Regions from separate parts of the Gordonia sesuvii genome, predicted to be linked through region 1. Evidence: riboswitches for the same ligand, from Rfam matches in the RefSeq annotation. Region 1 holds a riboswitch; each other region holds the start of a gene.
The links. Region 1 has a riboswitch for thiamine pyrophosphate ahead of thiC (phosphomethylpyrimidine synthase ThiC). Riboswitches for the same ligand answer to the same signal wherever they lie in the genome.
Positions count from the first base shown of each region.

Region 2: it holds a riboswitch for thiamine pyrophosphate, as region 1 does, so the genes downstream of both, VZC37_RS13545 (3-oxoacyl-ACP reductase) here and thiC (phosphomethylpyrimidine synthase ThiC) in region 1, are expected to answer to the same signal.
Region 3: it holds a riboswitch for thiamine pyrophosphate, as region 1 does, so the genes downstream of both, thiO (glycine oxidase ThiO) here and thiC (phosphomethylpyrimidine synthase ThiC) in region 1, are expected to answer to the same signal.

Region 1 is NZ_JAZDUF010000001.1:1,358,179-1,367,912, reverse strand. It holds gene thiC (phosphomethylpyrimidine synthase ThiC) at 1-978, opposite strand, end outside; TPP riboswitch at 971-1,085, opposite strand; gene VZC37_RS06270 (GNAT family N-acetyltransferase) at 1,276-1,623, shown strand; gene VZC37_RS06265 (siderophore-interacting protein) at 1,834-2,589, shown strand; gene VZC37_RS06260 (FecCD family ABC transporter permease) at 2,781-3,767, shown strand; gene VZC37_RS06255 (FecCD family ABC transporter permease) at 3,764-4,852, shown strand; gene VZC37_RS06250 (ABC transporter ATP-binding protein) at 4,849-5,790, shown strand; gene VZC37_RS06245 (ABC transporter substrate-binding protein) at 5,787-6,779, shown strand; gene VZC37_RS06240 ((2,3-dihydroxybenzoyl)adenylate synthase) at 6,929-8,605, opposite strand; gene VZC37_RS06235 (hypothetical protein) at 8,598-8,810, opposite strand; gene VZC37_RS06230 (salicylate synthase) at 8,943-9,734, shown strand, end outside.
Region 2 is NZ_JAZDUF010000003.1:599,535-609,268, reverse strand. It holds gene VZC37_RS13580 (linear amide C-N hydrolase) at 1-320, opposite strand, end outside; gene VZC37_RS13575 (HNH endonuclease signature motif containing protein) at 401-2,059, opposite strand; gene rsgA (ribosome small subunit-dependent GTPase A) at 2,381-3,457, shown strand; gene VZC37_RS13565 (hypothetical protein) at 3,470-3,931, opposite strand; gene VZC37_RS13560 (cation efflux transmembrane domain-containing protein) at 3,928-4,383, opposite strand; gene VZC37_RS13555 (universal stress protein) at 4,483-5,340, shown strand; gene VZC37_RS13550 (glycoside hydrolase family 26 protein) at 5,348-6,352, opposite strand; TPP riboswitch at 6,582-6,678, shown strand; gene VZC37_RS13545 (3-oxoacyl-ACP reductase) at 6,669-7,439, shown strand; gene VZC37_RS13540 (sulfite exporter TauE/SafE family protein) at 7,509-8,435, opposite strand; gene VZC37_RS13535 (hypothetical protein) at 8,635-8,778, shown strand; gene VZC37_RS13530 (NADP-dependent oxidoreductase) at 8,794-9,726, opposite strand.
Region 3 is NZ_JAZDUF010000004.1:84,512-94,245, forward strand. It holds gene VZC37_RS14200 (TetR/AcrR family transcriptional regulator) at 1-168, opposite strand, end outside; gene VZC37_RS14205 (oxygenase MpaB family protein) at 286-1,470, shown strand; gene VZC37_RS14210 (thiazole synthase) at 1,467-2,267, opposite strand; gene thiS (sulfur carrier protein ThiS) at 2,269-2,466, opposite strand; gene thiO (glycine oxidase ThiO) at 2,466-3,560, opposite strand; TPP riboswitch at 3,554-3,668, opposite strand; gene thiE (thiamine phosphate synthase) at 3,823-4,497, shown strand; gene VZC37_RS14230 (hypothetical protein) at 4,700-5,215, shown strand; gene VZC37_RS14235 (NUDIX hydrolase) at 5,190-5,672, opposite strand; gene VZC37_RS14240 (hypothetical protein) at 6,029-7,474, shown strand; gene VZC37_RS14245 (glutamate ABC transporter substrate-binding protein) at 7,471-8,478, shown strand; gene VZC37_RS14250 (serine/threonine-protein kinase) at 8,535-9,734, shown strand, end outside.

The DNA of each region.
Region 1 (9,734 bases):
CGTGCGGAGCTCGGCGAACTGCGCCTCGTCGTTGGCGTCGGCGATCGACCCCGGGCGGAGGCCGTCACCGAGCGAGAAGGTGATGTCGTAGCGCGCGAAGATCTCGCACAGCTCCTCGTAATGGGTGTAGAGGAACGACTCCTGATGGTGCGCCAGACACCATGCCGCCATGATGGACCCGCCGCGCGAGACGATGCCGGTGACGCGTCGGGCGGCCAGCGGCACATAACGCAGCAGGACACCGGCGTGCACCGTCATGTAGTCGACACCCTGTTCGGCCTGCTCGATCACGGTGTCGCGGTAGATCTCCCACGTCAGTTTGGTGGGATCGCCGTTGACTTTCTCCAGCGCCTGATAGATCGGCACCGTGCCAACCGGGACCGGGGAGTTCCGCATGATCCACTCCCGGGTCATGTGGATGTCCTTGCCGGTGGACAGATCCATGATGGTGTCGGCACCCCAGCGGGTGGCCCACACCATCTTCTCCACCTCCTCGGCGATCGAGCTGGTGACGGCCGAGTTGCCGATGTTCGCGTTGACCTTCACCGCGAATCGCTTGCCGATGATCATCGGCTCCGATTCGGGGTGACGGTGATTGGCCGGGATCACCGCCCGGCCCGCCGCGACCTCCTCGCGGACGAGGTCGACGTCGACACCCTCGCGAGCGGCGATGTACCGCATCTCATCGGTGACGACCCCGGCGCGCGCCCACGCCAGCTGCGTCGATGCGCCGTCGATCGGTTCGGGCCGGTGCCATGCATCCCGTGTCGGCGGCAGCCCCGCCTCGACGTCGATGGTCGCGGTCGCGTCGGTGTACGGACCGGACGTGTCGTAGACGTCGAGATGCTCGCCGTTGGTCAGGTGGATGCGTCGCGCCGGGATACGGAGATGGTCGATCTCTCGGTAGTGCTTGCTGCTTCCCTCGATCGGCCCCTGGGTGACCGTCGAGACGGCAGTTTCGGATACACGTGTTCCCATGATTGCGACTCCCTACGCCGGCATTACCCGGACAGGTTCGGGCGGTCGACGACCGCCTGTCGCCATCTCAGCCCCCGGTGATCGTGGGAGCCCCCGCGCTGTTCAATTTGTCGACCACGGAGGGTGCCGTGGTCGAACCCAACCCTACGACGTCGCGGCGTCGGGGGCCGGGCAGGGTCGGCGGCGCGGCGACCTACGCCTGCGTAAGGTAGGCTGTGACACGAATCACAAACGACCGTCACCGCTGCCGGAAGGGGAGCTTCGGCAACGGCGATCTGTAGTGCGCAGGAGGGGATCATGCAGCGGAAACATCGACATCGGCCACCGCAGTCCGCGCAGGCCATCCTGCAGCAGATTGCTCAGGTCGTCCACAATCCCGACCGGGATCGATTCGAACTGTGGGTCGCCGGCGACTTGGTCGGCGTCCTGGGCTACAGCAGGGAGACGGTCGGCGGGACGTCGACCATCACGATCCTTCACACGGTGCTCTACGACGAGTACACCGGGCACGGTCTCGGCACCCGCCTGATGGTCGGTGCGATCGGGTACGTGCGGGATCAGGGTGCCCGGTTGCGGCCGGTGTGCTCGTTCACGAAGTCCTACCTCGATGCGCATCCCGGGATCGTGGCTTTGGCGCCTGCCTAGGGTGCTGGGGGGTTTCGATACGCGCCGGCTCGCAAGCTCGCGCGGCGCTACTCAACCGGCGGGGAACGGCCGGCTCGCGGGGGGTTTCGATACGCGCCGGCTCGCAGGCTCGCGCGGCGCTACTCAACCGGCGGGGAGGCGGCCTTGCCCGCAGGCGAAGTTAGGCTACCCTGACAGAACGTGCTGCAGTCGAGGGAAGGCCGTTGTCGCATGGCGGAACAGACGAAGACCAAGTCGCGCGGGTGGCAGGGGGCGGTCCTCAAACTCCTCGGCGCCGACGACTACGAGATCACGGTGACCAGCAACGAGCCGGTCACCGACCACTACATCCGCCTGGGTTTCACCGGCGGTGGTCTGCTCACCGAGCGTCCGGTGCACCCCACGATGTGGATTCGCATCTGGTTCGAGAACAAGCACGGCAAGCTGCATCAGCGGGCCTACACGCTGGTCGACCCGGACCCGGCCACCGACACCTTCTTCCTCGAGTTCGCCATCCACGACGGCGCGGCCGCCCGGTGGGCGCAGGCCGCGCGGCCCGGCGACACCATCTCGTCGACGTTCATGGGCTCCAAGTTCGCGATCCCCGATCCGGCGCCGAAGGGCTGGCTGCTCGCCGGCGACATCGCGGCCCTGCCGGCGATCAACTCGCTGCTCGACGGGATCTCGGGCTCGGCCAATCCGTCGGCACCCGCGACCGTCTGGCTCGAATACGTCCACGAGTCCGACACGACACTGCCACTGCGGTTGCGCGATCAGGACACCATCAACTGGATCAAGCGTGACGGGTCGTCATTGTCGGATGCGGTGCGTGACGCGGCATTCGACGCCACCGACCACTTCGGATTCGTCGCCCTGGACATGACGAGCACCCGCGCGGTCACCGCGTCGTTGAAGAGCGATTACAAGCTCGGCAAGTCGGATGTGAAGTCACAGGCGTACTGGCGGGACAACGGTCCGGAGTCCTGACCGGCCGAACGGGTGAGCAGCCACCGAATCACGGCGTGGCGCGATCATTCGAACCCGCGTGTTTAAGGGTTCCCTAACCTATAGTGGGGGCCACGGTACCTCGACGACAGGCGACCCTGTTGACCACTGACACCGCGGTAACCCCGGCCGGGCCGGGTGCCCCTGCGCCATCTCCGTCGGGGTTGCGGTCCATGTCGCGACTCGCCGTGGTCGTGCTGCTCATCGCCACCGCGGTCGGCCTCACTTTCCTCGGATTCTTCGTCGGCTCCGGTGATTACACGGTCACCGACGCCTGGCGCGCCTTGTTCGGCGACGGCGACCCGACCACTCTCGAGGTCATCCGCAACAACCGCGTGCCACGTACGCTGCTCGCGGTCCTGGTCGGCGTCGCCCTCGGTGCGGCCGGCGCCATCATGCAGGGCCTGACCCGAAACCCGTTGGCGGACCCGGGCATTCTCGGCGTCAACTCGGGAGCATATTTCGCGATGGTCGTCGCCGCAGTCGCCTGGGATGTCAGCTCCACCGGCGGCTACATGGCGGCCGCGATGGTCGGCGCATTCCTGGCGGCGACCCTGGTGTACTTCGTCGGCTCGCGCGGCATCAGCGGCGCCAGCCCCGAGAAACTGGTGCTGACCGGTGTCGCGGCGGGCTCGATCTTCAGCGGTATCGGGTTCGGCCTGACGATGATCGATCCGAAGTCGTTCGACGCGATCCGCTCCTGGCAGGTCGGCACTCTCGACGGGCGGGACTGGTCGCAGGTGTCGGTGGTGTGGATCCCGATCGTCGTCGGAGCGCTCGCGGCGATGATACTGATCCCATATCTGAACGGTCTGGCGCTCGGCGACGACCGGGCCCGTGCACTCGGGGTGCCCGTGGGGCGGGTGCGGCTCGGTGGCTTCGTCGTCGTGACCGTGCTGTGCGGGGCGGCCACCGCGGCACTGGGGCCGATCACCTTCGTCGGACTCATGGTTCCGCACGTCGTGCGCATTCTCTTCGGGCCCGACAACCGCTGGCTGCTGCCGGTGTGCGTCGTGGTCGGACCGATCGTGATGGTCGGGTCGGATCTGCTGGCCCGCGTGCTGACCTCCAGCGAGTTGCCGGTCGGGATGGTGACCGCGTTCATCGGCGCGCCGGTTCTCATCGCGTTGGTCCGTCGGCAGCGCAGAGGTGAACAATGACGGTCCAGCAGCAGCGGCCGACCCCCACTCCGGCGCACTGGCCGCGCCGTATCAAGATGATCCGCACCCGGACGATCAGTGTCCGAGTGGATCTCGCCGCCGTGGTGATCGGGACCGCCCTCGTCGTCGTCGCCCTCGCGGTCGGGGTGTGGTCACTCGGCGTGAGCACCACCGACAGCCCGCGCCTCGGCATCGTCGACACCCTGAAGGTGCTGGCCGGCATGACATCCGGCGCGCCCGCCGACCTCGTCGCCGCCGCACTGCCCGCGGTGGTGATCGCGCTCGTCGGCGGGGCCGCGCTGGCATTGTCGGGCGCGATCTTCCAGACCATCACCCGCAATCCGCTGGGCAGCCCCGACATCATCGGTTTCACAACCGGCGCCTACACCGGGGCGCTGATCGCGATGCTCGTGCTCAACCTGGACTCCGCCGGGTCGACGGTGGGTGCGCTGATCGGGTCGCTGGCGACCGCCGTTGCCGTCTACTACCTCGGGATGCGTGGTGGTACAAGCGGTTACCGATTCGTGGTGGTCGGGATCGGCATCAACGCCATGCTGGTGGCGTTCAACGGCTACTTGATCGCGACCTCCAACGTGCAGAACGCCGCCGCCGCAGCCTCGTGGGGGATGGGCAGCCTGCACGACATCCGGATGTCAGACACCGTCCCGGTGATCATCGGACTGGTGATCCTGGTGCCCGCCCTGATCGTCGTCGCCCCGCGGATGCGGATGTTCGAGCTCGGCGCCGACTCCGCCCAGAGCAAGGGCGTCGACGTCGCGCGGACCCAGATGATGCTGCTCGTCCTGGGTGTCGGGTTCGCCGCCGTCATCACCGCCATCGCAGGTCCGATCGCCTTCGTCGCACTCGTTGCTCCGCAGTTGGCGGCGCGGATCTCGCCGAGCCCGGGAATTCCCCTGGTGACTTCCGCCGCGGTGGGTGCCGTGCTGCTCGTCAGCTGCGACGCGATCGCCCGCACCATCCTGGCGCCCGAGGTGCAGCTGCCGGTCGGCGTGGTCACCACGTCCATCGGTGGCGTCTATCTCCTGGGACTGCTCATCGCCCAGTCACGAAAGGCCAGGCCATGACCCCAAACCCAACCAGCGCCGACCCGAACACCACCGACCCGATGGGTACCGACGGGACACGCGCCGACCGCCTCACCGGAGCCGGCCTCGAGATCGGGTACGGCGATCGCACGATCATCGCCGACCTCGACGTGGTGATCCCGGACGCGTCGTTCACTGTGATCGTCGGACCGAACGCATGTGGCAAATCCACTCTGCTGCGGTCTCTTTCGAGACTGTTGACGCCACGCGGCGGTAGTGTGCTGCTCGACGGCAAGGATGTGAAGGGTTTCCGCGGCAAGGAGTTCGCCCGGGAGGTCGGGTTGCTGCCGCAGCAGTCCATCGCACCCGAGGGCATCACCATCATCGATCTGGTTTCGCGCGGCCGTTTCCCCTACCAGACGATGTTCCGGCAGTGGACCGACGAGGATCAGGCAGCGGTCGACTTCGCGCTGCAGGTCACCCGGTTGACCGATCTGTCGCAGCGCCCCGTGCACGCCCTGTCGGGTGGTCAGCGGCAACGTGTCTGGATCGCAATGGCGCTGGCCCAGCAGACCCCGATCCTGCTGCTCGACGAGCCCACCACGTATCTGGATCTCGCCCACCAGATCGAGGTCCTCGAGTTGTGCACGACCCTCAACCAGAGCGGGACCACCCTCGTCGCGGTGCTGCACGATCTCAACCAGGCAGCCCGGTACGCCAGTCACATCATCGCCATGCGTAGCGGTGACATCGTCGCCCAGGGCGCGCCGTCGGAGGTCATCACCGCCGATATGGTGCACCGGACCTTCGGGGTCCGGGCGCGGATCATCGACGACCCCGAGACCAACACCCCGTTGGTGATCCCGCTGGGCGACGGCGCGGTGTCGTTCGACGAAGTGCCCGGCGACACCGCCAACCTCCGGGCGTCCCCACAGTCGTCCGCGCAGACATCCACCACGACCGAGGAGATCCGATGACCGCTCATCTTCGTCGACTGTCCCGCGCGCTGGGGCTCGTCGTCGTTCTCGTGTTCGCACTGACCGCGTGCATCCAGTCGGACACGACCGAGAACACCGTGTACTCCCATCCGTCGGCGGAACCGGAGTTCGATCTTCCCGACAATCCGCGGGTGGTGGCGCTCGGGTGGTCCGACGGCGAGATCGCACTGAGCCTCGGGGTCAAGCCGGTCGCCATTTATGACTGGATGTCCTTCGGCGCCGAGAACAAGGGCGTCGGCGAGTGGGCGGCAGCGGAATTCGGCACCGACACCCCTGAGATCATCCCGGCGGCGAGCGCCGGCGAGTTCAACTACCAGCAGATCAGTGAGATGAACCCCGATCTCATCCTCAACGTGCGTGCCGCCGACGACTCCGCCGTGACGCAGAGCCTGCGCGAGATCGCACCGGTCGTCACCGCACCCGCGGGCACCCCGGACTACGCCATCAACTGGCAGTTGCAGACCCAACTCATCGCGGCCGCGCTGGGCAGGTCCGACGAAGGTGATGCGCAGATCGCCGAGACCACCGCCCTGCAGGACACGCTCCGCGAGCAGAACCCGGACTTCGCGGGCAAGACGTTCGTCTGGGGCGCCAAGTTCGGTGAGGCCTACGGCGCCTATCTGCCCGGTGACGCGCGGTTCGACACCGTCGCCGAACTGGGCTTCGTGCAGTTCCCGCCGGTCGCCGACCTCGATGCGCAAGGCTTCTTCGCCTCGGTGCCGGTCGAACGGGTCTCGGCCCTCGATTCGCAGGTGGCGGTGTTCGCCCCGATCGGGATGCCGTTGGCGCAGCTGCAGAACGACAACCTGATCAACTCGTTGCCGGTCGTCCGCGACGGGCGCGCGATCGAGCTCGCCGAGACCGACCCGATCGTGCAGGGGATGTCTGCCGGTACGCCCGCGTCGCTGCGGTTCGCACTCGAGCGGCTGACGCCGATGCTGGCCGAGGCGACGGCGCGGGTGCAGTAGCCCCCCGGGTCCCTGAGGAGGTCCGGAGCGCTAGCGGGGAGCCGTCCACCCGGTCCCTGAGGAGGTCCGGAGCGCTAGCGGAGGACCGTCACGAAGGGCCGCCCTTCGTGACCCTTCGAGACCCTTCGAGACGCTCGCAGGCTCGCTCCTCAGGGACCGAGGAGAGACGCCCGCATCGCCGCCTTGTCGATCTTGCCGACCGCGGTGACCGGCAGCGTCGGCACCACGACCAGCCGATCCGGCAACTTGAACGACGCGAGCCCCTTCTCCGTCAGGAAACCGCGGACGTCGGGCAATTCCAGCGGGCGGCCGGGCGGATGGTCGTGCGACAACACCACTGCGGCACAGATCTTTTCGCCCAGCGCCTCGTCGGGCAGGCCGATGACGGCCGCCGCGCGGATCGACGGGTGGGCGAGCAGGTTCTCCTCCACGTCGTCGGCGGCGACGTTCTCGCCGCCGCGGACGATGGTGTCCTTGATCCGTCCGGTGACGGCCAGATGTCCGGACGGCAACCGTCGCACGCGGTCACCGGAGCGGTAGTAGCCGTCGGCGGAGAACGAACGCGCGTTGTGTTCGGCCGCGCGGTAGTAGCCGCGGATGGTGTACGGCCCGCGCACCAGCAGCTCACCGTCCGTCCCGTCGGGGACGTCGGCACCGTGCTCGTCGACGACGCGCACCTCGTCGAACTCCGACATCGGGGCGCCCTGCACGGCGTGCACCAGGTCCCGCGGGTCGTCGAGGCGGGTGTAGCAGATCAGTCCCTCCGCCATGCCGAACACCTGCTGCACCACATCCCCGAGCGCTGCGTCGAGGGCGACCGCATCCGGCTCGGCCAGCTTGGCGCCGCCCACCTGCAGCAGCCGCAGACTGCTGATGTCGGCCGGCTCCCACTCGGTGGCCGCGCACCACACCTGCGCGAGCGCCGGAACCAGGGCGGTGACGGTGATTCGATACTGCTCGATCAGGTCGAACGTGTTGTCCGGGCTGGGGTTGTCGGTGAACACCACGTGACCACCGACCGCCATCATGCCCAGCATGCCGGGACAGCACAGCGGGAAGTTGTGCGCGCCGGGCAACGCCACCAGGTAGGTGTCCGCCGCGCTCAGTTCCGCGATCTCCGCCGAGCGGCGGGCGTTGAACGCGTAGTCGTTGTGGGTGCGGGCGATCAGCTTCGGCAGACCGGTGGTCCCACCCGAGATGAGGAACAGCGCCGGTGCTTCGGGATCGACGTCGTCCGCGTCGGGCAGGGTGACTGCGTCGGGGTCGGTGTCGGGCAGCGGACGGTACGGCCCGGGGTCGCCGGCGACGAAAACCTGCGCCACCGCGGGGACACGCTGCTGCAGTTCGGCGGCCAGCTCTCGATGGTCGTAGCCGCGGCGGCCGTCCTCGGTGACGTAGGCGACGGCACCGGCGCCGGCGGCGAGATGCGCGATCTCGCTGATCCGGTGCGCGGGCAGCGTCATGACCGGCACGACCCCCGCACGCAACAGTCCGAACAGCGTGATCACGAACTCGGCGGAGTTGTGTTGTTGCAGGATCACGCGCATGCCCGGGGCCAGGCCAGCGGCGGCGAACCCCGCGGCCCGACGTAGGGCGGCCGACCACAGGTCCGCATAGGACAACGTGCGGTGGTCGCCCCCGGTGTCGGTCACCGCGGGCGCGTCGGGCCGCGCGGTAGCGGCCTGCTCCAGCATGTGCCACAGGGGCCGGTCGTCGAAGATCCCGGCATCGCGGTACCGCTGCGCGGCGTCGTCGGGGTGCGGGGCGAAGCCGGCGAGCAGGTCGCCGACGGCCAGGTCGGCTGCGGTCTGCGGGGGCTCAGACATGAGGTTGCGGGGTGGCGGGCGGGGCCCAGCCGATGTCGACGACGCTCGGTTGTACGGGGGGCGGGGGCTCCTCGCGGTCGGCTATCAGCAGGCCCATCAGCAGGATGGTCACCACGAACGCCGAGATCACGGCCGCGATACCGGCGGCGGCGATGACGACGGGAACGTTCACCCGTCGCCACCACGACGAACCGCGTCGGCTCATGGGGGTATTCAAACACACGGGCGATGAGGCCAGCCTTACCGCAGGTGAGGGTGGGGCTCGGGGGCGATGTCGTTTAGGCTTGCCTAATCGGGGGTGTCCGATCTGTCGAGAGTCATGAGGAGGGGCCCGGTCATGTCGCTGACCATCGACACGACCGCGGGGACAGCGCACAGCGCCGAGTCGCGACCGGATGCGGCCGCACGCGTGTGCGCGGCCTGGGCGGCTTCCGGGGAGTTCGACGAGTACCTCGTCTACGAACGCGACAGTCGCTGGGTGTTCGCCGCGGGTGTTCGGGCCCGCGTGGTCCTCAACCATCACACGATCGATGTCACCGATGGTGACCGTCGGACCTCGACTTCGTGGACCGGTGATCCGGCCGCGGCGATCGCGCACGCCCTGGCAGAACTGTCCGGCCAGTGGCGCGTGTACGGGTGGGTGGCCTTCGACTTCTGCGCAGCACGGCACGACCTGTTCGGGCACGTCTCCGGCGACGCGCACCTCGCGCATCTGATCGTCCCGGAGTTCGAGGTCGTGGTCACCGACGACGGCATCGACACCGGGGACCTCGATCCGCGCCGAGCCGATCGGCTGCGTGCGATCGCTGACGCGGTCACCGGCCCGCCGCCTGCCACGCCGGTGGACGTCGGAGACGACGCCGACGACTATCGCGGCCGGGTCGCGCTCGCCGTCGACGAGATCGCCCGGGGCGAGTACCAGAAGGTGATCCTGTCGCGGCGGGTGGACATCGTCTTCGACGTGGACCTGCCGGCGACGTTCGTGCGTGGACGGGAGGCCAATGACCCGGCCCGCTCCTATCTGTTCCACATCGGTGAGCTGTCGGCAGCCGGCTTCAGCCCCGAGCTGGTAGTCGCCGCGGACACCGACGGCCGCGTCGTCACCGAACCCCTCGCCGGCACCCGCGCG
Region 2 (9,734 bases), on a different contig from region 1:
TCGAGGAAGTACTGCAACCACACGGCCTGGCTCAATGCCGGGCGGCTGTCATCGGGCGTGCCGTAGTCCGACTCGGCGAGCCACAGGACATGTCCGGCGAGGCCCGCCTCGTTGATGCCGTCGACCGAGATGATGTCGAACGCCGCCGCGATGACGCTGCCGTACTTGGACGTCCAGCTCAGCTTGCCCTTCACACCGTCGTCGCGGGTGATGCCACGAGGCTGCGTCCACAGGTTGGTCATCAGATCCTTGTGGAAGTCCATGTTGCGGCCGACCAGTACGGCGCCGTCGGCGTCGGGCCAGATCACTCGGGTGCACATTGCTCGATCACCACTTCTTCGCGTGTCAGCTGTCGCTGTTCGGGTTACGCCACGGGGATTGGCCCGGGCCACGCGGAACTCTATTGCTGATCCTGTACGAGGTCTGGCCGGCGGCGACTAGTTGGCACGGATTCGTCGCTGAGCTGACGCACGATCGGCTCCGGCCGCCCACGACGGGGACGGACCAGCGGGTCCCGCCCGATGCGGCGCACCAGCGTGCGCTTCTTTCGCTGCCGTCGGCGCGGGCGAACCCCGCCGGCCGGCGGCGTGGTCGGCCGAGCCGGTGACGGTGTCTCCGGCGGGCGCGGCGCTTCACTGATCGACCCTCCGCGCAGGTAGTGCTCGAAGAGTTCGCCGACCTCGTGGATGCGGTTCACCCGCGGCGGTGGTGGCGGACCACTCACCGGATTCAGTGACCACCCCGCGCGACCCGCGTCCGGACCTTCCCGGATGATGCGTGTCGTCCATTGCCCGGGCTTGGGCCCGACCATGCGGTTGTGTCGAGGGCACGCCGGCGCGGTCTCGTCGATGTTGGTGCGACCGCCCTTTGCCCAGTCCTTCTCCGCATGGTGGATCTCCGCATGCGCGATCGGTTGCGAACAACCGGGCGTGGAACACCCACTGCCGCCGGGCTGCGCGAAGAGCGCCAGCCGCTGCGCACGACTGGCGAGTCGCTTGGAAGTTCCCAGGTAAAGCGGTTGTGCCGTATGGTCTTTGAAGACCGCCAGATGCCACTGCGCCTCGGCGGCGATCTCGAGCACGTCCTTGATCGGCAGGTGCGAACCCGTCGCGGTGGTGCCGACGCCCGCGCGCTTGCGGAGCTCGGACTCGTCGATCTTCACCACCAGGTGCGGCGGCAGACCGCGGTGGCTCTTGCCGAGTGCGCCGCCGTCGAGGACCGCCTTCAACATCGCCTCGAACGCGTCGTGGCGGCATTGCGCGGGCGTTCGCCTGTCGCGCTTCGCAGCTTCCTTCAGTTTCTCGATGTCGGCGTCGGATTCGACTCCGCTGGGCGAGTTCTCGTCGTCGGGGTTGTTCATGCCCGGTGCGGCCCACGCCGCGAACAGCACTTCGAGCATCGCTCGGGCCTTGGGGCTGAGGACGGCATCGAGTTCACTCATCGACTGCGAGTCCTGATTGCCGAGGCTCATCTGTCGGCGTTTCTTGCGGTCGGCGTCGTCGACGAGTGACCCGTCGGGGTCGATGCGCTCGAGGAGGTGGACGCCCGCGGCAGTGAGTTGTTTCGGGGTGAGCGTGCGCGCGAAGTCGGCCATCAACGCCTCGGCCGCATCCTGGACGTCGGCGGGGACGGATGACGGGATCTTGCGGATCGTCTCGATGACGACGTCGACATGCGCCGGGGCGGCATCACCATCGGCGATCGCATCGGCGAGATGCGCATAACGCGGTTCCATGAGTTCGCCTTGCAGCGAATACATCTCGGCCACGAAGCGCATGTGTGTCATGCGGCGACGCGCATCGGGTATCCGCAGCCGATGCAACATCAGATCGAGCAGTCCGCGATACCCGAGCTCGCCGACCAGGCCACGATCCGACACGTCCAGAACGCGGCGATGTCCGATGCCGCTCATCCTCCGGTAGGCGCGCTCGTGTTCTTCGGCGACCTTCATGATGGCGTCGGCAGACGTCGGTGTGGTGTCGACTGCACGGATCTGATCGAGGACGGCATGCAGCTGCTGATACAGCGCTTCCACCTCGGTGACGTGCTCTTCACTCACCTGGGCATTGTCCGACATCCTGCTGCACCCCCCGATTGCAGTCCGAACGTATGTTCGAGAGTAACCCATGTCCGGAATGTCCGCAAGGGGCAATTCTCGGGAGTGCGAAATGTCCGCCGGAAAACCCCTTGCGTCGAGGAACGCGGAGGTACTAGCGTCGCTCACGCGCTGACAACTGGTCAGCAGACGACCCTTGGAGTGATGAGCCGATGACCGTGCCGACGAGCACCGCTGTGCGCGGTGCACGGTCCATCCTCATTCACCGGGCCTCGATCTGATCCATTCACGGATCCGAGGCCCATCACAACAAGGGTCTCTACATTGTCTTCTGAACATTCTTTGACGCTCGCCGACTACGGCTGGGACGAGCAGCGCGACAACGACTTCGCGGAACACGCAGCACAGGGCCTCGTCCCCGGGCGGGTCGTCCGGGCCGAACGAGGCCAGTGCGACGTCGTCACCGCAGCTGGCCTCATCCGGGCCACCGTGCCGCCCGATTCGACCGGAGATCAGCACGTGCTGTGCACAGGCGACTGGGCGGCACTGCAACCGCCCACCGCGCAGTCCGCGGCGACCATCACGGCAATCCTCGATCGACGAAGCGCCGTCACCCGCGCCCGGGTGTCGGGCACCTCCGTCGGGCAGTTGCTGGCCGCCAACGTCGACATCGTGGCGATCGTCGTCTCCCTCGCCGACCCGCTCAAACAATCTCGCATCGAACGGCTTCTCGCCCTCGCGTGGGAGAGCGGCGGCATGCCGCTGGTGATCCTGACCAAGGCAGACCAGTGTCCCGATGCCCATCAGAAGGCGACCGAGGTCGCCGACATCGCGCCGGGCGTCAACGTGCTGGTCACCAGCGCCACGACGGGCGAGGGCATCGACGATGTCCGGGCCGCGATCACGGGCACCGTCGTCCTGCTCGGCCGGTCGGGTGCGGGGAAGTCCAGTCTCGGCAATTGCCTGCTCGGCTCGGATCTGTTGGCGATCAACACTGTTCGCGACACGGACGGCAAGGGTCGCCACACCACCGCGTGGCGCGAGCTGGTGCCGCTACCGGGCGGTGGCGTCCTGCTGGATACTCCCGGGTTGCGTGGCGTGGGACTGCACGATGTCGACGACGGTCTCGATCAGACCTTCGCCGAGATCACCGATCTGGCAGAGCACTGCCGCTTCACCGACTGCGCGCACCAGACCGAACCGGGCTGTGCCGTGCTGGCCGCGATCGAGGACGGCGACCTGCCTCGTCGACGGCTCGACAGTTATCACCGGCTGCAGCGGGAGAACGCCCATGCGGCGGCCCGCACCGACGCCCGACTGCGTGCCGAGGCGAAGCGGTCGGCGAAGGAGATGGGTCGACTGCGTAAGTCGATCAATCGGTCCCATCCGCGCAAGATGTGACGCCGACGCTGATCAATCCTCGATCAACGTCGGATCGGTACTGAGTTCCACGGTCGCCCACAGCTGGTAGTCGGACGATTCCAGCCGGTCGACGACGAAGCGCCGGACCCGGTCCTCGTCCTCCACCCGCCAAACACCGGGTTGCACAAGGAAGTCGACTTCCACGTACAGGCGCCGGCCGAGGCGGGTGGCGCGCACGATCGGGTCCGGCAGGTCGTATTCGGATGCGGCCGCGGCGGCTGCCGCTTCGATGGTCGCGCGGAGTTCGGCGGGAGGGGCCGCCTCCATCAGCTCGCGCAGCCCCTGTCGCAGCAGGGAGATGGCCATGGGCGCGATCGCTGCGGACGCGATCAGGACGAGGACCGGATCGACGTAGGCAGCTGCCGATTCGGCCTCGGAGCGGCGCATGACGACGGCGACGACACCGCCGACAGCCACCATGAGACTCAACAGTGCGCCGGCCCGCCAGCTCACCAGTTCGGCCTGCGCCAGCTGCGATTCACGTGCCGGGCGGGGCCGCGGAGGAAGATCATCACCACCAACGACAACGCCGCCGACACGATTCCGTAGGCGACCACACTGCCGGCGGACGCGCCAGACCCTCCGTTGACGATCACGGCTACGGCGTCGGACGCGCCGTACACAAGCGTCGCCAGCAATGCTGCACCCTGCAGGCACACCGCGAGCGGGGTGGCGCCGTGCCGGCCGAACGGGTAATCGGGTGTCGGGCGCGTCTCCGCGGTGCGCGCGGCCACGAGGGACACCGCCACCAGCACGATCCCGGCGAGCATGTACAGCCCGTCGAACAGGATGACGCTCGAGCCGCTGATGATGCCCCACACCAGTGCGGCCGAGCCGAGTGCGCCGGTGACGGCCAGGCTCAGCAGGAGGGCGCGGCGCTCGTGTGATCGGGGGTCGGCTGCCACGGGTTCCAGGGTATGGCAGTGCCGAGCCACCCGGTCCGTGGTCGGTGGGATGATGGTGGGGTCGGACGTAACGGACACCATGCGAAAAGGAGACGGTTGATGGCTTTGGGTGACGACGCGGTCGTGGTCGCGGTCGACGGTTCGGAGAACGCACTGGTCGCTACTCGGTGGGCCGCCGGGGCCGCGAAACGCGAGAACCTGCCGCTCACGGTGGTGTGCGCATTCGAGAATCCGCCCATCGTCCCGACGCAGGGATTCCTCGACAATTGGCGCGCCGAGAGCCAGCAGGCGGTCGACGACGCTGCGCAGGTGGCGGCCGAGGTCGCTCCCGGCGTCAAGGTCACCGCCCAGGTCGTCGAATCCCGGCCGTCGCTGTTGCTGCAGGAGCTGTCCTCGCGGGCGAAGATGCTGGTCGTCGGCAGCCGGGGCCGTGGTGGGGTCGCCGGCCTGCTGCTCGGGTCGGTGAGCACCTACATCTCCGCGCACGCCGACTGCCCGGTCGTCGTGGTTCCGTCCACGGCACGTGCCGATGCCGCCGGCCCGGTGGTGGTGGGCGTCGACGGTTCGCAGGTCTCGCGGGTGGCGACCGCCGCCGCGTTCCAGCAGGCGCAACTCTTGAAGACGTCGCTGGTCGCGGTCAACGGTTTCGGTGCCATGTCGGGCGAGGTCATCGGCGGACGTCATCTGCCGCCGCAGCAGCAGATCCACGACGACGCGGAGGCGTTGGTGACCGGCCTGGTCGACGAGTTCCGCGCCGACTATCCCGATGTCGACGTGACAACCGTTGTGGAAGCCGAGAATTCGGCCCAGAGCATCGTCAAGTCGGCCGACGACGCGCAGCTCGTGGTCCTCGGCAACCGGGGACGCGGCGGATTCCGTGGCCTGCTCCTCGGTTCGACCACCCAGTCGGTGCTGCATGTGACGAAGTGCCCGGTGATGGTGGTGCACACCCAATAGGGCGCGGTCAGCCGGTTGCGAGGGAGCTGACGCCACGCCGGAACGCCTGCGTGCTGTCCGGCGTGGTGTTGAACCGCCAGTCCCGTTCCTTGTCGGTCTGGAACCACAGGAACGCCTCCAGCCGCGGCTCGGCGTCGACGGCGGCGAAGAAGTCGCGAATCCAGTCCGCCTTCATCTCCGGTGTGGGGCCGTCGGCGCAGCCGACCTCGGTGATCAGCAGCGGCCGGTCGGCATCGAGTTCCCGTAGTCGGGCGAGGCTGGGGGAGAACAGGTCTGCGGCCGGCTGCCAGTGGTGTCCGGGGGTGTCGCCCCAGTTGTAACCGTCGACGGCCAGGTAGTCGACCTGGTCCGTGCCCGGGTACGCGTCACCGAAGTCGGTGGTGGCGACGGTCAGTGCGTTGGGCGCCCACACGAACGACACGTTCTCGACGCCCTCGTCGTCGAAAATGGTCCGCATTTGCGACCACGCATTTCGATAGTCGGCCGCCGAATTGCCGCTGACCCCGATCGACCACGGATACCAGGTGCCGTTCATCTCCTGCGCGAAACGGAGCAGGAGGGGCCGGCCCCAATCGGCGAGCTGCGTTGCCCAGCGACGGAAATCGGCGTTGAAATCGCCGGCCGCGATGCGTGACAACGCATATCGCGGCTGCACGATCCCTCCGTCCGGCCGCCAGGGTTCGAGTGTCAACAGCGGGGTGGCCCCGGCGTCGACGATGGCGTCGAGATCGGTGGTCGGGGCGGAGTCGCCGATCGCAGCGAACCGATGCAGGTACGCCGGCGTCGCGCCGGCGAGCGCGGCCAGCTGGTCGATCGGTGAGGGGGATGTTTCGGAGGCAGGGGTGACGCTGGGGATGTACGCGCCCCACGTGCGCCGCGGCCCAGCGTCCTCGCTGGTCGACGACCCGCAGGCTGCCAGCGGAAGCGCCGCCGCCGCGAGCAGCATCGTGCGCAGCGCCTGCCGACGCGTCCACCCTCGTGGCGACGCCAGGCCGGTCTGCGCAGAACTCATGTGTCCATCTTGTCGACTGGGTGCCACTTTCTGTCGACTGGGCGCCACTTTCCGTCGAGTGGGTGCCGTTTCCCGTCGACTGGGCGCCGTTTCCGGTCCACTGGGCGCCGTTTCCGGTCCACTGGGCGCTACTTTCCGTCGAGTGGGTGCCGTTTCTGGTCGGCTGGGCGCGCCATAGTTCTCGGTGCACCACCGCAAGTTGCGTTCGCCCACCCGATGCGGTCGGATGGGGTGCGACACGGGGTGCCGGCATGGGTCGGCTGAGATCACACCCGTCGAACCTGCTCCGGTTAGCACCGGCGAAGGGATGGTCCGAATGTCTGCTGTGCCCACCTCTGAGCATGTCGTTCTGGTCACCGGCGGAGGCCGCGGCCTCGGCGCGCACATCGTCCTGGCGGCCGCCGCCCAGGGAGCCCGCGTCGTCATCAACTATCGCCGGAGTGGTGATGCCGCACGGGCTTTGGCCGACAAGATCGGTGACAAGGCATTTGTCGTCGGCGCCGACGTCACCGATCGAGATGCGGTGCGCGACATGGTCGCCGCTGCGGGCGAGCATTTCGGCACCCCGGTGACCGCGGTGGTGAACAATGCGCTGCCCGACTACTCCTTCAACGGTGAGGATCGGTCCCACGCCGACGATCTCTCGTGGGATGAGTTGGACGCGCAGCTCACCGGCGTCGTCGGGGGCGCACTCAATGTCATCCAGGCGGCACTACCGGGAATGCGTGCGGCCGGCAGCGGTCGAATCGTCAACATCGGCACCAACCTGGTGCAGAATCCGGTTGTGCCGTATCACGATTACACCGCGGCGAAGGCGGCGCTGCTCGCGTTGACCCGCACGATGTCGCACGATCTCGGCCCCGATGGCATCAAGGTGAACATGGTTTCCGGAGGGCTGTTGCGCACCACCGATGCCAGCGCGGCAACTCCGGGTGCGGTGTTCGACGCCATCGCCGATTCCACGCCACTGCGGTCGGTGACCACGCCCGAAGAGTTCGCCGATGCTGTGTTGTTCTTCCTGTCGCCGTGGTCGCGGGCGGTGACCGGTCAGAACCTCGTCGTCGACGGTGGGCTGGTCAAGAACTGAGTTCCTTCCATCGCAGGACGTCTCCACCGCTGCCGCGGCATGACGTTCCGCGGAACGCCTATCGACGCCTCAAACCGCCGCCCGACGATCCTGCCAATTCGTCGCCTTCAGCCCGTACCGCATCCGGATGACCATCCACCCGACAGTCCCCACGACGAGCGCAATACCCAGCCCGATCAGCGTCCACAGGTTGCTGACGCCGAGCATCTTCAGCCCCGCGGTCACCAGGACAAGGGCGAGTGCGCGACGCACGAGTCCGGCCGACGCCCGCGACGACAGCCGCGCGCCGATGTAGGCACCCGGGATGCTGCCGACCAGCAGCGGCGCCACGACGCTCCAGTCGACGTCACCGAACAGCAGGTGCCCGGCGGCGGCGGCGATGACGAGGGGGACGGCTTGGGCGAGGTCGGTGCCGACCAGCCAGTTGGCCGACAGGAACGGGTACAGCGCCATCAGCGCGATGATCACCAGCGACCCTGAGCCGACCGAGGTGAGTCCGACGACGAGCCCGCCGATCACCCCCACCGCGAGGGTGGGGAGCATGCGCACGGCGATGTCGTTGCCGGTGGCCGGGGGTGGCCCGGCAACCGCGGAGGGGTCGGGCCGCATGTTCTGACGCAAGGTGAGGTAGGCGCGTCCGACGAGACCGGCTGCGGCGATGAGCAATACGACGCCGAGCGCTGTCTTCACGAATTCGCTGACCCCCGCCAGGGGGCCGACCCAGGAGATGACCAGCGCCCCGGAGAACGCTGCCGGCACCGAACCGATGACCAGCCAGAGCACGATCTTCCAGTGCACGGTCCCGTTGCGGGTGTGCACGATGGTCCCGACGGGTTTGGTGGCCGCGCTGACGACGAGGTCGCTCGACACTGCGGTCAGCGGGGGAACGTTGAAGAACAGCACCAGCGTCGGCGTCATGAGTGCGCCGCCGCCCATACCGGTCAGGCCGATGACGATGCCGATCCCGAGAGCGGCGATGGCCATTTCGTAGTTCATCCGGGTGGTACCTCGCTGTCCAATCCGTCCGACCGAGGATAGGCCAGCCTCCGATCGACCCCTCGAAGGAGGTTCGCCGTTATCAACCCGTTACCTCGATCGCGAATCCGCCACGATGTGGGTCACGCAGTCGAACGCACCAGCGCACGCCCTTAGCGTCGTTAACGAGACCAACAGAGCGCAACGAGGGGGAGTCACGATGCCAGCCGCACACGAACCTGCGGTCGCCACCGATCTGGCGCAGCCGGTCGATTCGGTGGTCGACCACGCCCGCGCCGCCGTGGTCATCGCCGCCTCCTTCGCCGCGAGTGGGCTGCTGACGCTGGGCATGTTCTTCGCGTAGGCCCCGCGCCACCCTTCAGTCCGGGATCACGACCACCTTTCCGCGGACCTCACCGGCATCGGACTGCCGGTGCAGACCGGGTAGTTCGCTCAGCGGCACTCGGCGAGCGATGTCGACGCGGAGGTCACCGCTGTCGATCAGACCCACCAGTTCGGTCAGCACCCGTGCGTCGGGGTGGACGTAGATCGTCACCGCACGCACGCCGCGCTGCTCGTCGGAAGGGGTTTCGACCATCGGCGTCGTGGACACGACCACCCCGCCATCGCGGACACGAGTCGCCATCGCCACGAAGTTCTCCGCTGTGATCGGCGCGAGGTTGAGTAGTACGTCGACGGGCTCGTCCACAGCGTCGAGAACGGTCGTCGCGGTGTGGTCGATGATCTCGTCGGCGCCCGCTGCCCGGACCTGATCGGCACTGCGGGGGCTTGCCGTCGCGATGACATGGGCACCCGCACGCGCCGCGAGTCGCACTGCGTATCCGCCGACGGGACCGCCGGCGCCGTTGATCAGGATGCGCTGACCAGCACTCAGCCCGCCGGCCTCGAAGAGTGCTTGTGAGGCAGTGAGCGCGACCGACGGCAGCCCGGCGGCATCGGCCAGCGGGATTGCCTTGGGTGCGTCCACGAGGGCATCGGCTGGTGCGACGACATATTCGGCCGCCGCGCCGTCAGCGGCCATCGGGAGGAAACCGACGACGTCGCGCCCCACACTCAGGTCCGTCACGCCCTCCCCGACGGCGTCGATCGTGCCCGAGACGTCGTAGCCCGGGATGTGGGGCAGGGTCACCGGGATCGGCAGGAAGCCGCCCCGCATGCCGCCGTCGGCCGGATTGAACGCCGATGCCGCCACCCGGATGCGCACCTCGCCGACACCCGGGGTGGGGATGTCGACATCTTCGTAGCGCAGCACCTCGGCGTCGCCTGTCTCGTGGAATCGAACAGCCTTCATGATGACTT
Region 3 (9,734 bases), on a different contig from region 1:
GATCGCTGCGGCACGGAGTTCCTCGATGAGCGCATCCATGTCGGCGAAGTAGCGGTAGACCGTCCCGATGCTGACGTGAGCATCGTCGGCGAGTTCCTGCGTCGTCGGACGCCTGCCGGGTCGACGTGCGAGCAGGTCGACGGCGCTCGACTGTAGGCGTTTGCGCATCTCAACGCTGCGTTCCTGCTGTGGACGGGCACGTCGGGCGGGTCGCGAACCGCGCGCAGATGTTCCGGCCATGAAAGTGAATAGTAAGTGAGGATTCCTCGTGTTTCGCTTGTTCGCATGGAGTCGATGCCGAAGGACCTGTGCAACGCCGACCTCGCGGTCGCGCGCTACGGGCCGGTGGGTGAGCGCTGGCTCTCGGAGATGTGGGTGGGTGACGAGCTCGCCGACGCCGTCGTGAACGACACATTTCCGGGATCGTCGTCGACCGAGGCGGTACGCATCGCGTTGGAACATGGCATCGGCGCCGTCGACCACGCACCCGAATCGTTGCGCGAGCTGTTCGCCTTTCTCGACGACGAGCCGGAGTGGGTCGACCACGCACGGCTCGACCGCGCCGCCGACGCGCTGATCCGGCACACCGCGGCACTGGGCGTGGTGCTCGCCGCCGCGTCGCTGCTGCGCGGTGCGGGCAACAGCATCGCCGGCAAGCCGCTCGTGCAGACGGGCCGCTATGCGTCGATGCCGGCGGTCCGCTCGGTCGAGGTCGGCGAGTGGCTGCGCCACGTCATCACACCGGGTGGGATGCGTCGCGACGGTGCCGGATTCGCGTACACCGTTCGCGTCCGGATGATCCACGCGCATGTGCGTCGCGGCCTGTACCGTGCCGGCATCTGGGACGAAGCCGCATGGGGCGTGCCGATTCCGCAGCCGTACATGGCATTCACCATGGCCGAGTTCGGCCACATCGCCCTCGACGCGATGCGCAGCCTCGGGGTGCGGCTGAGCAACGACGACCTCGACGCGATCTATCACCTGTGGCGCTACGTCGGGCACGTGATCGGTATGGGCGAGTTGAATCCGACCGATGCGGCCGATCACATCCGCATCGAGGAGTTGTACCGGCTGACCTCACCGGGACCCGATGACCACGACCGCGAGTTCGTGGTCGCACTGACCGACGACTATCTGATCCCCGAGTTGGCCAACACCTTTCCCGGCCCGGACGCGGCGCGCCACAAAGTGGCGAGCACCCTGGTGCACGGCCTGCAGCGGGTGTTCCTCGGCGATGCCGATGCGGAGGCACTGCACATTCCGGACACCCGGCTCAAGTACGTCATCCGGGCCGCCGGCCCGGCCCTGGCGGGTCTCGGACACCTCCGGATGGTGGTCGGTGGTGGACCACAACGGATCTCCCGTCGCGGGTACCGGGTGCGCGACGCGGAGATGGCGCGCATGCGGGCGGCCTACGACGTCACGCACCAGCTCGTCGACGACGCGCCTGTCGCCTCTGCCTCGGTCTAGGCCCGGCCAGGCGAGGATGCCCTCGCCCAGAAGCGCTTCGGGATGCGGCCCGCGCCGGCCGCGTACCGGCCGCCGATCACCGCATGCCGCATCGCTGCGGCCATCCGTTCCGGGTCGTCGGCGCGGGTGACCGCAGACGCGAGAAGCACTGCATCACAACCGAGTTCCATCGCGAGTGCCGCGTCGCTCGCGGTGCCGATCCCGGCGTCGAGGATCACCGGCACGTCGCTGTCGGCGACGATCATCTCGATGTTGTGCGGGTTCGCGATTCCGAGCCCGGTACCGATCGGCGATCCCAGTGGCATCACCGCGGCGACGCCGAGGTCCTGTAACCGAGCGGCGAGCACCGGGTCGTCGTTGGTGTAGGCCAGGACGGCGAATCCGTCGTAGACCAGGGCGCGGGCGGCATCGAGCAGTTCGATCGGGTCCGGCAGCAGGGTCCGTTCGTCGGAGACCACTTCGAGCTTGACCCAATGGGTTTCGACGGCCTCCCGCGCCAGTTGAGCGGTCAGCACCGCTTCGGCGGTGGTGTGGCACCCGGCGGTGTTCGGCAGGATCGCGATACCCAGGCGACGAAGCAACTCGATCATCCCGGTTCGCGAATCGGGGCTCACCCGCCGGAGTGCGACGGTCGTCAGCTCAGTTCCGGAGGCGATCAGGGCACGCTCCAACACGGCGAGATTCGCCGCACCTCCGGTGCCCATGATCAGCCGGGAGGTGAACTCGCGGTCGGCGATCCGCAGTGGGGTGTCGTGTTCGGTCATCGTCGTGTTCTCGGTCGTGCTGTCCGTCGTCATGTCATCCTCCCTGGACCGCGGTGACGATCTCGATTCCGGCGCCCTCGTGCAGCGATCGGTCCCACCGGCCTCGGGGCACCACCTCGCCGTCAACGGCGACCGCGATCCCGCGCTGCGGCAACCCCATCGCCATCACCAGATCCCCCACGGAGGCATCAGGACTCATCTCCCGGGCCTCACCGTTGACGGTGATCGTCATCATCGCACTCCTCCATCATTCGCGGCGCCGGTGACGCTCTCGGCACGGTCGTCGCCCAGTAGCGTCATCACCACGTCAGCGGTGTACGGCGCCAACAGGATTCCGTTGCGTCCGTGGCCGGTGACGACGACGACCCGCTCGTCGACCCGGCGGACGACGGGCAGACCGTCGGGGGAACAGGGCCGCAGTCCGGCGCCGGCCTCGATCAGTTCGTAGGTCCGAAGGCCCGGCATCAGCTCCACCGCATCGGACAGCAGGTCCGTCACGCCCCCGACATCCGGTGCGACCGCGGTCTCGTCGAACGGTTCGTACTGGGTCGCGCCGACGACGACACCGTCGTGGCGTGGCACCAGGTACACCGACCGGCCGTGCATGCGAGCCCGCACCACGTGCGTCGGCGGGGGCACCGACCAGCGGGTGCGGCGTAGCCGCAACACTTCGCCCTTCGCGGCGTACAACCCGAGATCTGCGACGAGCGCCCGGCTGCCCAGTCCCGCGGCGACGACGATCTCGTCGGCGTCGATGGTCGACAGGTCGGTGACCTCGTCGTCGACGATGTCCCCTCCACTGTCGGTGATCGCCGTCCGCAGCCGGTCGAGTAGACGACGGTTGTCCACGGCGCCTTCGCCGGTGGCGAGAAAACCGCTGTGCAATCGCGAGCTCAGTCCCGACTCGAGCCGCCTGATCTCGCTGGGGCCGACCGGTCGCAGATCGTCGTGCGCCCGAGGCTGTCGTGCCCAGACGAAGTCGGCGAGGGTTCTGAGGTGCTCGGCGTCGGCGGACGCGGCGGCGACGAACAGAGAGTCGGTGGCCGCGGAGATCTGCGGATCCCCCAGTCGCGTCAGCAACGTCGGCCAGCGCCGGACCGACTCCACCGACAGCTTCAGCAGTTCATCCTCGCCGGGGTGCCCCTCGCCCAACGAGCCCAACATCCCCGCCGCCACCCAGGCCGCCCGACGATCGGTCCCGGCATCGTGGACACGGACCCGCCACCCGGCATCGACCGCGGCCAAGGCGCAGGTCAGGCCGATGACGCCGCCCCCGACGACGGCTAGCTCACGGGGTGTTCGAAGGTGTGTGTCGGCATGCGCCACGCAGATCATCCTTCCTTCGCCGGCATTACCCGGATCAGGTCAAACGGTCAGCGGAGGATCGTTCCGCACTCTCAGCCCGGCGTACCCCGGGCTCCCGTGTCGTACTCCTCCAGAGTAACGGTGACCAGAATCTGTTTCGTGAGGGATGGCCTTCGTGGCGGGCCTTCGTGACGCCCGCTCCTTCGTCGCGGGCTCCTCAGGCAGCGGTGTGGTGACACGGGCTCCTCAGGCAACAGTGGGGTGACGCACTAGCGTGACCACCGTGACCGACACCCGAACTGCGAGGATCGCGCGCCTCACCGACTCCCGTCTGTACCTGTGCACCGACGCCCGCCGTGAGCGCGGCGACCTGATCGACTTCGTGTCCGCCGCGGTGGCGGGTGGGGTCGACATCGTCCAGCTGCGCGACAAGGGCTCGCCGGGGGAATCGGCGTTCGGAGCGCTCGAGGCGCGAGAAGAGCTCGAGATCCTGGGGCGGATGCGTGAGGTGGTCGACCGCCACGGCGCGCTGCTCGCCGTCAACGATCGTGCCGACATCGCCTCGCTGGCCGGGGCGGATGTCCTGCACGTCGGCCAGGGCGACCTGCCCGCCGACATGGCCCGGCGGGTGGCCGGAGAAGGGATCGCCATCGGCATCTCGACGCACGACACCGACCAGATGCGGCACGCCGTCGCCGACGACCATGTCGACTACTTCTGTGTGGGACCGTGCTGGCCGACCCCGACGAAGCCGGGCCGATCGGCACCGGGCCTCGACCTGGTCGCGGCGGCTGCGGCGACCGGGACCGACAAACCGTGGTTCGCCATCGGCGGCATCGACGCCGACCGTCTCGACGCGGTCACCGCCGCCGGTGCGCGACGAGCAGTGGTGGTCCGCGCCATCACCGCGGCCGAGGACGCCACAACAGCGGCGGCGGAACTCCGCGACCGCTTCTGAGAGCTCCCACGCGTCGCCCGTTCGGCCGATAAGTCGGTTGCTACACGGAACGGGCGAGGTCTATGGTTGGCGCCATCATGATGTGCAAGCAGAGCGCGCTCGTAACCCGCCGCAGCGGGGTCTGATTCGACCGACCCCCCGCTGCGGGGTCACTTGCGTTGCCTGCCCGTCGGTCTCCATCTCCGATGAGAAATCAGATCCGATGCACACCATTCAGCGTCATCCCAGTCAGCGTCATCCCAGTCCCGGCACATACGAGCCGTCGCGATGCGACCCGTTCCACGACCGATTCGGCCGCCCACTGCCCCGCGGTCTGCGTGAGCAGGCGACGGGCCTGAGCTGGCAGGACTTCCTCGAGGAGTTCGCGCCGCGCGGAGCGATCCGGCTCGGCACGTGGACTTCCTCCCCCAACCACCAGGACTCGGTCACCTGCCGCGCCACCATCGGCCTCGCCGACCGGATCATCTCCTTGCAGGCCACTGCGGCCGGCCCGATCGGGGCCCTGACCTCGATGCTGTATGACCTCGGCGCGCCGGTGCAGATCGTCGGCCTGCACCAGTACGTCGTCGACGACACGGTCATGACGTTTCTGCTGTGCGAGCACGATGATCGTCAGTGCTGGGCCTACGGAACGGGACCGACCGCCGACGACGCGAACGTGGACGCCTTGATCGCCGGTGCCAATCGGCTGCTCAGCTCTGCGGGTCGAGTGCGCTGATCCGCTCCTGCAGACGTGGCCAGGCCTTCTCGAATCCGGGGTGCAGCGGGAGGTTCGAGACGTCGCCCTCCGGCACCCACCTCAGTTCGGCGGACTCGAAGTTGGCGATCGTGTGCACGGGCTCGTCCACCTCGGCGATCACGGTCGTATAGGTCCAGCCACTCGGCGACTGATGGGTCACCAGGGCGGCGACCACGCGCAGTTCGCTGTCCCCGATCCCGGCCTCTTCGTCGGCCTCCCTGATCGCGGTGTCGATCGCGCTCTCGTGGGAGTCGCGCGCACCGCCCGGCAGCCCCCAGGTGCCGCCCTGATGCGACCACACCGCCCGGTGCTGAAGCAGAATCGCGATGGAACCGTCGGGCATCGGCGCCCGCAGCAACAGGCCTGCCGCCCCGTTACGGCCCCAGTAGCGTGAACCGTCCGGATCGACCACCCAACCGTCGCCGTCTCCGCGCACCCTGCCTCCTGAGTTCGTGACGCACCCCGACATGATCCGGGGCCCGGACGACACCCACCGTATGTGAGTCATTCGACAGTGACCAGTGCGCGAACCCGGAATTCACCGTGTCCGTCGATCGGGGCGCGTCGTTTCGGCGAGTTGCGGGACACGCCCCTCCCACCGAGCCGTGCACGCAGGTGAGAGCTAGGGTTGAGGCAGATGATCGGGCCGCCGTACCCGTGTCCGGCGGTGGGCGAAACATCTGCACTGCCCGCGGCGACAGACAAGGTGGAGAACCGTGAAATCGACGCCGGCGCGACCGGCACGATCGGAAAGTGACGCCGGCATCATGGAGAGTTCGGAAGGCAGCTGACGTGACCGGCGACGTCTCGCCCATGCGGACCGCGCTCACCCGCGCCGGTCGGACGATCCGGCCCGGTCCCACCGCTCCCCCGATCCGACAGGTTCTGTCGGACCGTCGCGATCTGGTGTCGTCGGCTCGGCAGCGCGCGCAGTCGCCGCTGACGACACTGCGTCACTACGCGGTCACCAGCCCGGGGAAGCTGATCCTGATCCTGGTGGTCCTCGCCCTCGCCTGCCTCGGGACCGGGCTCTACGCCTCCACGACGCTGGAGAACCGGACACAGACGTTGCGGTTGATGATCGACCGGACCGAACCCCTCGCGGAGGCATCTCAGGTCCTCTACAGTTCGCTGTCGATCGCCGACGCCTCGGCGAACTCCGCGTTCATCTCCGGCGGACTGGAATCGCCGGAGTTGCGGACCCGGTATTCCGATGCGCTGGCCACGGCGTCGTCGTCGCTGGTCATCGCGGCGGGCTCAGCCGAGGACGTCGGGAGTGCGCCGACGAGTACGGCGGAGCGCGAGATCGACGCCGATCTCAACACGCTCGCCATCAGCATCCCCGTCTACAGCGGACTCGTCGAGGTCGCCCGGACCAACAACCGTCTCGGCAATCCGGTCGGTTCCGCGTACCTCGGCGAGGCATCGTCGCTCATGCAGGAACGGATTCTGCCGGCGGCCCAGCGGCTCTATCAGCGCCGCTCGATGGCGATCGCCGACCCGCAGAGCGCCCTGACGAAGCCGCCGTGGGGGGTATACATCGCCCTCATCGCGCTCATCATCGGCCTCGTCATGACCACCCGCTATCTCGCCAGACGCACCCGGCGGCGTTTCAACATCGGCGTGCTGTCGGCGCTGATCGCCGTGGTCGTCGGCACCGTCTGGTTGCTGACGTCGGGGTTGATGTCGGTCGCGGCCACCAACAACGCACGTATCGACGGCTCGGCCCCGCTGCGGGAATTGACGTCGGCGCGCATCCTCACCCAGCAGGCGCGGTCCGCGGAGACACTGTCCCTGGTGCGACGCGGCGACCAGGACGATCTCGATCGCACCTTCGCCGACACAACCGCGGCGATCGAACGTCTCCTCGACCGGGTCGACGGCAACCGCGGCGACTCCAGCGCCGTCACCGACGCCCAGCTCTACAACGCCAACTACGTGCTCGACCGGTGGCGCGAACTCGACGCGCAGGTCCGTCAGGAGATGGCCAACGGCAACTTCGCCGCGGCCCGGACGATGACCGTCGGCGACGGGCGACTGACCACCGCGCAGGCCTACCGCGACCTCGACCGGGCCCTCACCGACACCATCACCACTACGCGGCTGGAGTTCCGCGACGACATCAACACCGCTCAACGCGTCCTGGGGTTCACCGGCACGGGCATCCTCGTGCTGACGCTCTTCGCCGGGGCCGCAGTGGTGATCGGGCTGATCCCGCGTATCCGGGAGTACCGATGACGAGACGGCGTGCGTCGGGCACTTCGATCAGACGGCTGTTGACGGCGGCCGCAGTGCTCCTGGCGATCTGCGCATCGACCACCGCCTGTTTCCGGTTCCCCGCGCCGGAGTCGCCCCCACCGGTGGCGTTCGGCGTCAACCCGACGCCTCCCGGCGCCGAGAGCCAAGTCGCCCGCGAGCCCGTCCCGAACTCGCAGAACTGTGACGCGACGGTGAGCCTGCGACCGGGGCCGCTGCCACCGCCTAATCGGATGCCGCGGGGCAGCACGATGGCGGAGATCCAGGAACGTGGCCGCCTCATCGTCGGGCTCGACATCGGCAGCAACCTGTTCAGCTTCCGCGATCCGATCAGCGGCGACATCCAGGGATTCGACGTCGACATCGCCCGGGCGGTGGCGCGCGGCATCTTCGGCAACCCGGCCACCATCGAGTTCCGGGTCCTGAGCTCGGCCGACCGTACGCAGGCGCTCGTGGACGGCAGCGTTGACATCGTCGTGAAGACCATGAGCATCACCTGCGACCGCCTGCAGGAGGTGTCGTTCTCGACGCCGTATTACGTTGCGTATCAACGTATTCTGTCAACACGCAACTCCGGGGTCAACGGTCCCGCAGGGCTGGCCAACAAGCGGGTGTGCGCCGCACGCGGAACCACCTCGATCGGGCGCCTCCAGGCCATCGCGCCCCGTGTCAGAATGGTCACGACGACCACCTGGGCGGATTGTCTGGTTCTGATGCAGCAGGGTCAGGCAGACGCGGTGAGCACCGACGACGCCATCCTCGCCGGCCTCGCCGAACAGGACCCCTGGGTGCAGCTGGTGGGACCGAGTCTCGGCGCGGAGTTCTACGGTGTGGGCATCCCCAGAGGCCGCGACGACATGGTGCGCTTCGTCAACGGGGTTCTGGACCGTCTCCGGCTGACCGGAGAATGGCAGCAGATGTACAACCGGTGGCTGTCCATCCTGGGGCCCGGCACCGGACCACCACAACCCGTGTACCGAGACTGACCGTGTACCGAGACTGACAGGGGAGAAACCGATCGAGTGACGACGGCCGAGACGAGATGAGCGAGCACGAACAGCGCACCGACGCACCGGAGTCCGCACCGGACACCGGCGGCGTCGACGTGGGTACGCAGGCCGCATCGGCCGACGACCTGGACGTGGGTACGCAGGCGGTGTCCGCAGACGAACTCGACGTCGGAACACAGGCCGCATCGGCCGACGATCTCGACATCGGTACGCAGAAGGCGGATCTGGCCGACCTCGATGTCGGTACGCAGTACACACCGGGCCCTGCGGCGGATGACGACGACGCGTACGAGGGGGACGAACCCACCGATCGCGTCGCGAACCGCGCCGGGTCTACGATCCCGACCGATGTCATCTCCGCACTCGGTTCCGGACGCCGCCTCGTCCCCCGCAACCGATCGATGGTGCACGATCGCCGGCTGGGCAGCGGACTGGTCGAGCTGCCGAAGATCATCGACATCGAACCGGCGGACGCGGTCCTGAGCGAACCGGTCATCGCCGAAGGCAAGCGCAGCTGTTGGAAGTGCGGAAAAGCGGTGGGGCGCAGCTCCGGACCGGGTGAGGGCGATCTCACCGGCGAGTGTCCGCACTGCGGGGCGCACTACTCCTTCGTCCCCGGACTCGCGCAGGGCACGGTGGTCGCCGACCAGTACGAGATCACCGGTGCCATCGCCCACGGCGGGCTGGGGTGGATCTATCTCGCAATCGACCGCAATGTCTCCGACCGGCCGGTCGTCCTCAAGGGTCTGCTGAACTCGTCGGACTCCGAGGCCCAGGCCGTCGCGGTCGCCGAGCGGCAGTTCCTGGCGTCGGTGAATCATCCCGGCATCGTCAAGATCTACAACTTCGTCGAGCATGCCAACGAGTACGACGACCGTTTCGGCTACATCGTCATGGAGTACATCGGCGGCCAGACCCTCAAACAGATCACTTCGGAGGACGAGGGTGGCACGGGCCTGCTGCCGGTCGAGCACGCCATGGCATACATGCTCGAGGTGCTCCCCGCGGTCGGCTACCTGCACTCCGTCGGCCTGGTCTACAACGACGTCAAACCCGAGAACATCATGGTGGGTAGTGACGAGGTGAAGTTGATCGACCTCGGTGCGGTGTCGGCGATCAACGGGTACGGCCACCTGTACGGCACGCCCGGGTTCCAGGCGCCGGAGATCGTGAAGACGGGCCCGCAGGTGGTCACCGACATCTACAGCATCGGCCGGACCCTCGCAGCCCTG